Solwaraspora sp. WMMD1047: one gene and its partner. The protein of the gene in region 2 binds, or shares a complex with, the protein of the main gene of each other region. Links are inferred from orthologs where the notes say so. Each region holds a gene or a part of one and is shown on either strand. Other genes may lie near its edges.

What was found.
Region 1: the proteins of tig (region 2) and rpsG are in contact, whole or in part, in a crystal structure (PDB 3GTY), measured with the Thermotoga maritima proteins. The link is inferred for Solwaraspora sp. WMMD1047 from one-to-one orthologs. Residues at the interface, in WP_004081061.1 of Thermotoga maritima: Glu122, Val124, Val129, Leu130, Tyr133, Glu188, Gly259, Ile262, Tyr263, Glu266, Ser270, Glu273, Gln274, Glu277, Arg308, Gln311, Ile312, Ser315, Tyr316, Glu325, Arg329, Arg336, Leu363, Phe366, Trp367, Arg373, Leu377, Arg381, Leu384, Glu387; in WP_004081843.1 of Thermotoga maritima: Lys34, Lys52, Lys55, Glu59, Arg62, Gln63, Glu66, Asn67, Lys69, Val71, Arg95, Ala109, Lys110, Lys111, Gly112, Arg113, Pro114, Glu117, Glu121, Ile124, Ala125, Tyr127, Asn128, Asn129, Thr130, Gly131, Lys135, Asp139, Arg142, Met143.

Annotation. Positions count from the first base shown.
Region 1 is NZ_JARUBL010000001.1:797,380-800,661, reverse strand. Bases 30-2,999 are described here. They hold rpsG (30S ribosomal protein S7), read right to left. Parts: upstream 1,765-2,999; coding sequence 1,294-1,764; downstream 30-1,293. Other genes in these bases: O7627_RS03720 (DUF4190 domain-containing protein), read right to left, coding at 2,754-2,999; rpsL (30S ribosomal protein S12), read right to left, coding at 1,766-2,140; fusA (elongation factor G), read right to left, coding at 30-1,221. Also shown: more of fusA, read right to left, coding at 1-29; more of O7627_RS03720, read right to left, coding at 3,000-3,191; O7627_RS03715 (hypothetical protein), read right to left, coding at 3,265-3,282.
Region 2 is NZ_JARUBL010000001.1:5,736,236-5,739,360, forward strand. What follows is about bases 165-2,977. They hold tig (trigger factor), read right to left. Parts: upstream 2,338-2,977; coding sequence 991-2,337; downstream 165-990. Other genes in these bases: O7627_RS26135 (ATP-dependent Clp protease proteolytic subunit), read right to left, coding at 165-219; O7627_RS26140 (ATP-dependent Clp protease proteolytic subunit), read right to left, coding at 231-875; O7627_RS26160 (hypothetical protein), read right to left, coding at 2,825-2,977. Outside these bases: more of O7627_RS26135, read right to left, coding at 1-164; more of O7627_RS26160, read right to left, coding at 2,978-3,125. UniProt on the Bacillus subtilis protein: Involved in protein export. Acts as a chaperone by maintaining the newly synthesized protein in an open conformation. Functions as a peptidyl-prolyl cis-trans isomerase.

The DNA of each region.
Region 1 (3,282 bases), 4.9 Mb from region 2 along the record:
CGGCTCGGGGAAGGTCATCGACTCCAGGATCACCGGGCTCGCCGGGTCGCAGAGGGTGTCGCCGGTGGTGGTCTGCTTCAGACCCTGCACCGCGATGATGTCGCCGGCCTGGGCGGAGCCGCGCTCCTCCCGCTTGTTGGCGTGCATCTGGTAGATCTTGCCGATCCGCTCCTTGCGGTCCTTGGTGGAGTTGATCACCTGGGACCCGGTCTCCACCACGCCGGAGTAGACCCGGACGTAGGTGAGCTTACCGAGGTGCCGGTCGGTCTGGATCTTGAAGGCGAGGCCCGAGAACGGCTCCGACTTCGACGGCTTCCGCAGCATCGGGGTCTCGCCGTCGGTGGCCGTACCCTCGATCGCCGGAACGTCCAGCGGCGAGGGCAGGAAGTCGACCACCGCGTCCAGCATCGGCTGCACGCCCTTGTTCTTGAACGCCGAACCGCAGAGCACCGGGTTGGCCTTGCCGGCGATGGTGGCCCGCCGGATCGCCGCCCGCAGCTCCTCGACCGGGACTTCCTCACCCTCGAGGTACTTCTCCATGATCGAGTCGTCCACGTCGGCGAGCGTCTCCACCAGCTTGTCGCGCCAGAGCGCGGCGTCGTCGGCGAGCTCGGCCGGGATCTCCTCCAGGGTGAAGTCCTCACCCTTCTGGGTCTCGCCGCGCCAGGTCAGCGCGCGCATCCCGATCAGGTCGACGACGCCGATGAAGTCGGCCTCCGACCCGATCGGGAGCTGCAGGACCAGCGGCGTGGCGTTCAGCCGGTCGATCATCATCTGGACGCAGCGGAAGAAGTCCGCCCCGGTGCGGTCCAGCTTGTTGACGAAACACATCCGGGGGACGTTGTACTTGTCCGCCTGGCGCCAGACGTTCTCGGTCTGCGGCTCCACGCCGGCGACCCCGTCGTAGACCGCGACGGCGCCGTCGAGCACCCGCAGCGACCGCTCGACCTCGACGGTGAAGTCGACGTGACCGGGCGTGTCGATGATCTGGATCGTGTGATCCTTCCACTCGCACTTGGTGGCGGCGGAAGTGATCGTGATGCCCCGCTCCTGCTCCTGCTCCATCCAGTCCATGACGGCACCGCCGTCGTGGACCTCACCGATCTTGTACGTGATGCCGGTGTAGAACAGGATCCGCTCGGTGGTCGTGGTCTTACCAGCGTCGATGTGCGCCATGATGCCGATGTTGCGTACGTTGGCGAGCGCGTCTGCGGCGGCCACTTCAATCCCTACTTATCGTCGTCTCGACAGCCCGGTCACGCCGTCAACCCCGGCGCGGGCCACATCTTCGAATTACCAGCGGTAGTGCGCGAAGGCCTTGTTGGACTCGGCCATCTTGTGGGTGTCCTCACGCCGCTTGACGGCGGCGCCGAGGCCGTTGCTCGCGTCGAGCAGCTCGTTCATGAGCCGCTCGATCATGGTCTTCTCGCGGCGGGCCTTCGAGTACGTGACCAGCCACCGCAGCCCGAGCGTGGTGGCCCGGGCCGGCCGGACCTCGACCGGCACCTGGTAGGTGGCGCCACCGACCCGGCGGCTGCGCACCTCCAGCGTCGGCTTGACGTTGTCCATCGCCCGCTTGAGGGTGACGACCGGGTCGGTGCCCGACTTCTCCCGGCAGCCCTCCAGGGCGCCGTACACGATGCGCTCGGCGAGCTGGCGCTTGCCACGCAGCAGGATCTTGTTCACCAGCTGGGTGACCAACGGCGAGTTGTACACCGGGTCGGCGACCAGCGGCCGACGCGGAGCGGGACCCTTACGCGGCATGTCAGCTCTTCTCCTTCTTCGCGCCGTAACGGCTGCGCGCCTGCTTGCGGTTGCGGACGCCCTGGGTGTCCAGCGAACCGCGGACGATCTTGTAACGCACGCCGGGGAGGTCCTTCACCCGGCCGCCGCGGACGAGCACGATCGAGTGCTCCTGCAGGTTGTGGCCGACACCGGGGATGTAGGCGGTCACCTCGATCTGGCTGCTCAGCTTCACACGAGCGACCTTGCGCAGCGCCGAGTTGGGCTTCTTGGGGGTGGTGGTGTACACGCGCGTGCACACGCCGCGCCGCTGAGGACTCCCCTTCAGCGCCGGCGTCTTGGTCTTGCTCGTCTTCGCCTGGCGGCCCTTGCGGACCAACTGCTGGATCGTGGGCACCGGGTTTCTCCGCTCCCTTTCCCGTCCGGACCCGACCTGCGGTCCGAAGCCATCTCCGGGGCCGCCACTTGCGGCCGGCCGTGTCGCCATAGCCACCCTGGTGGGCGGCTCTCCTACATTCCAACCAGGGCCACCTTGCGGTGGTCCCGGCACCCGCGGTCGGGCGTGTCGCCCTCCCCCGGTCCGGTCGCACGAGCTCGCACGCTCCCGGATTCCCGCCGCTGGCGGGACCTGCCACCCGGCGGGCGTGTGCACACCGGGCCCTGTTCGACTTTGTCGCGACGGCGCTCGAACACCGGACACCGGCTCGGGCGCACGCACGAGTTGCCCGGGCATGCCCGGGCACGAGGGGAAAGACTACCCACCCTGAGCGCGCTGGTCAAAACGGGTCTTCCAGAGGCCCCGCCGCACCCTCCGGCGTTCGGCCCCTCTTCCGTCCCGGCGCCCCAGTTCACTCGCGGCTAGCAGCTCCGATGCTCCAGTGTACCGGCTCGACCGCGAAACGGCTCGGCGGCCCGGAACACCCACCCCGGACCACCCGGGTGCCGCTGCCCGCTGGTGCCGCCGCTCGGGTGGAGTCGCCCGGACGCCGGCGCCGGGTGCCGGCGGCTCGTCAGGAGATCTGGAGCAGGAGGGCGGTGCCGAATCCGATGATCGTGAGCACCAGCCCGACCGCGGCGCAGATCAGCCCGGACAGGGCCATCCCCCGGCCGGTGAAGCGGACCGCCGGCGGCGGCGCGGTCCGGCGGATCTGGCGCCGCCCCAACTCGCCCAGAATCACCCCGGCCCCACCGGCGACGCCGGCCAGCAGCGCGAACGCCCCGGCCGCCCAGCCACCCCAGCCGCCCTGGGCACCGGCCACGCCGAAGCAGATCACCAGCAGCGAGACGATCAGCGAGGCGATCCCGGCGGCCAACGCCCCGACCGCCAGGCCGGAGGTGACCGGTTGAACGTCGAGATAGACCACTCCGAACGGCGTACCGGTGACCCGCTCCACCCGCCGCGGCGGCCGCCAGCTCTCGCGCGGCGGTGGCGGCACCCCTACGGTCACGGACCCTCCCTGAATCGCCTGCGGCCAGGCTACCGTCGAGTGGCCAACCGCCGGGTTGCGCGGCCAGAGCCGGCTAGTTGACGCCCGGGGC
Region 2 (3,125 bases):
CCGGTCCGGGTCGGTCCCCTCAAGCGTCAGCAGCTGGGCCATCACGTCGTTGGCCGACGCGTCGTCCACCTGGACGCCGAGGAAGATGATCCGGTCCTCGAAGAGCTTGTTGTACGGGTTGGACTCCTTGACCCCGTACGAGGTGCGCTCGACGAAGGAGGGCAGCACGTAGCGGGCGTGCACCGACGCGAGCTGCGGAGGGAGAGTCAGGTCAGTCATCGTCAAGCTCCTCAGCTCAGGGTCCCGGCGCCTTCCGGAACCTGATTGGCTCCGGTGATCACCTTGTCGATGAAGCCGTAGTCCCGGGCCTCGGCGGCGGTGAACCAGCGGTCCCGGTCCGAGTCGGCCTCGATCTGGGCCTGGCTCTGGCCGGTGTGGTGCGCCACCCGCTCCTGGAACATCCGCTTGGTGTAGAGCATCTGCTCCGCCTGGATGGCGATGTCGGATGCGGTGCCGCCCATCCCGCCGGACGGCTGGTGCATCATGATCCGCGCGTGCGGCAGGGCGTACCGCTTGCCCCGGGTGCCCGCGCAGAGCAGCAGCTGGCCCATTGACGCGGCCATGCCCATCGCGGTGGTGGACACGTCGTTGTCGATGAACTGCATGGTGTCGTAGATCGCCATGCCGGAGTAGACCGAACCACCCGGCGAGTTGATCCAGAGGTTGATGTCGCGGCTGGGGTCCTCCGCGGCGAGCAGCAGCAGCTGCGCGCAGATGCGGTTGGCGACCTGGTCGGTCACCTCGCTGCCCAGGAAGATGATCCGTTCCTTGAGCAGCCGGTTGTAGACCGAGTCGTCGAGGTTGCCATTCATTGAGTCACCACCGCGGGCCTGGAGCACCCGCAGCGGCATAGCTGGATCGTTCGAAACAGTCATGGCAGCCCTTCGCTCTCCGTACCGTCTTAGGCCCGACACTAACCTCTTACCGGGGCCACAGCGGGTCGCTCCGCGCACTGTTCGCTCTCAGCGCAGGGGCCCGGCGACCCGGCGGTCAGTGCTCGTGGCCGTGCTCTTCCTCGCTGGCGGCGCGCAGCTCGTCCAGGCTCACCGGGTTGCCCGCGGTGTCGGTGATCTTGATGCGCTCCATCACCGTGGAGAGCGCCTTGCCGCGCCGGACGTCGCCGAAGATCGCCGTGGCCGCGCCGGAGCGGACGAGCTGGTCGTAGTACTGCTGCGGGGCCATCCCGGCGCGCTGAGCCCGGTGCATGATCTCGTGGCCGAACTCGTCGTCGGTGACCTGGACCTGCTCGGCGTCGGCGAGGGTGTCGAGCAGGAGCTGGATCTTGACGCCCTCGGTGGCCGCCTCGGTCAGCTCGGTGTCGATCTGCTCCTCGGTCTTCTCCTCGGCGGCGAGGTACTCCTCCAGCGAGGCGCCGATCCGCTCCAGCTGGTCGACCATGGCCTGCTTGCGGTGGTCGACCTCCTCGCGTACCACGCCCTCCGGCGCGGGAATGGAGGCGGCCTCGACGAGCTGGGCCAGCGCCTTGTCTCGGGCGGCGTAGACCTGCTCCAGCCGCTTGGACTTCGCCACCCGCTCGCGCAGGTCGCCGCGCAGCTCCTCAAGGGTGTCGAACTCGCTGGCGAGCTGGGCGAACTCGTCGTTCAGCTCGGGCAGTTCCTTCTCCTTGACGGTGCGCACGGTGACCGCGACGTCGGCGTCGCGGCCGGCGAAGTCGCCGGCGACGAGCTGGGTGACGAAGGTGGTGGAGTCGCCGGCCGCCTGGCCGACAAGCACCTCGTCCAGGCCGGGCAGGAGCTGCTTGCTGCCCACCTCGTGGGAGATGTTGCTGGCCGAGCCGCCCGGCACCTCGGCGCCGTCGACGGTGGCCGCCAGGTCGATCTGCACGTAGTCACCCTCGGCGGCCGGCCGCTCGACGGTCTTGAGCGTGGCGAACCGCTCGCGCAGCCCCTTGACCTGCTCGTCGATCTCGGTCTCGTCGATCTGCACCTCGTCGACGGTCACCTCGACGCCGGACAGGTCGGGAATGGTGATCTCCGGCCGCACGTCCACCTCGGCGGTGAACTTGAGCAGCTCGCCGTCGGTCAGCTCGGTGATCTCCACCTCGGGCCGCCCGAGGGTCTTCACCTCGTGCTCGCGGACCGCCGCCAGCAACTGCTGCGGGATGGCCTCCTGGACCGCCTCGTTGAGCACCGCGCCCCGCCCGACCCGCTGGTCGATCACGTTGCTCGGCACCTTGCCCTTGCGGAAGCCGGGGATGGTGACCTGCTGGCCGATCTCCCGGTACGCCTTCCTGAGGCTCGGCTCGAGCTCGACGAACGGCACCTCGATGGCGAGCCGCACGCGCGTCGGGCTCAGAGTCTCGACGGTGCTCTTCACAGGCGTACTCCTTGCGGATCTCATCACTTGTCTGCGGACTACAGTCGGGGTGGCGGGATTTGAACCCACGGCCCCTCGCTCCCAAAGCGAGTGCGCTACCAAGCTGCGCCACACCCCGTGGCGTCCAGAAGTGTATGCCGTCCGCGACCCGGCCCGCCGCTCGGTTCCCCCGTCGCCGCACCCGGCGTCCGCACCACTCCCCCTCCGCGCCCCCCGCCGCCCCCACCCACCAAGATCATTCCCAGGTACGCGGACAGCCCGACCGCCCCCCGCCGGGCACTCCGGCCCGCCGCTTGCCCGACCCCCCGCCGGACCCGGTACGCTGTCGGTCGCAGGACCGGGCAACCGGCCCTCGCGCGGGCGTAGCTCAATGGCAGAGTCTCAGTCTTCCAAACTGATTGTGCGGGTTCGATTCCCGTCGCCCGCTCCACACCCTCCGGAAGCGCGTCCAACTCCGCGCGCCCCATCAGGACACCGTACGGCCCGCTCATGCGGCCGCCAGATCATGCACCGACAGGTACACACCGTGTTTCCGGAACCCGGCCGGCGCCCATGCCAGGGCATCGGCGCGATGGATGGCCAGTTCGGCTGGGAACCAAGCCCGGCGCAGCACCCGGGTCTCGGCCCACGTCGGTGGAGCAAGATCCGCTTGGGCGAGCAGGTGCTCCGCGAGCGCCGCCAGCAGGGCATCCCACCGTGCGTCCCCGGTCGGTCCAGGCTCGTCCTGCAACAGACCGACCCTGGTGTCGACCGGCTCCCACCGGTACTCCTCCAGGAACTCCCACACC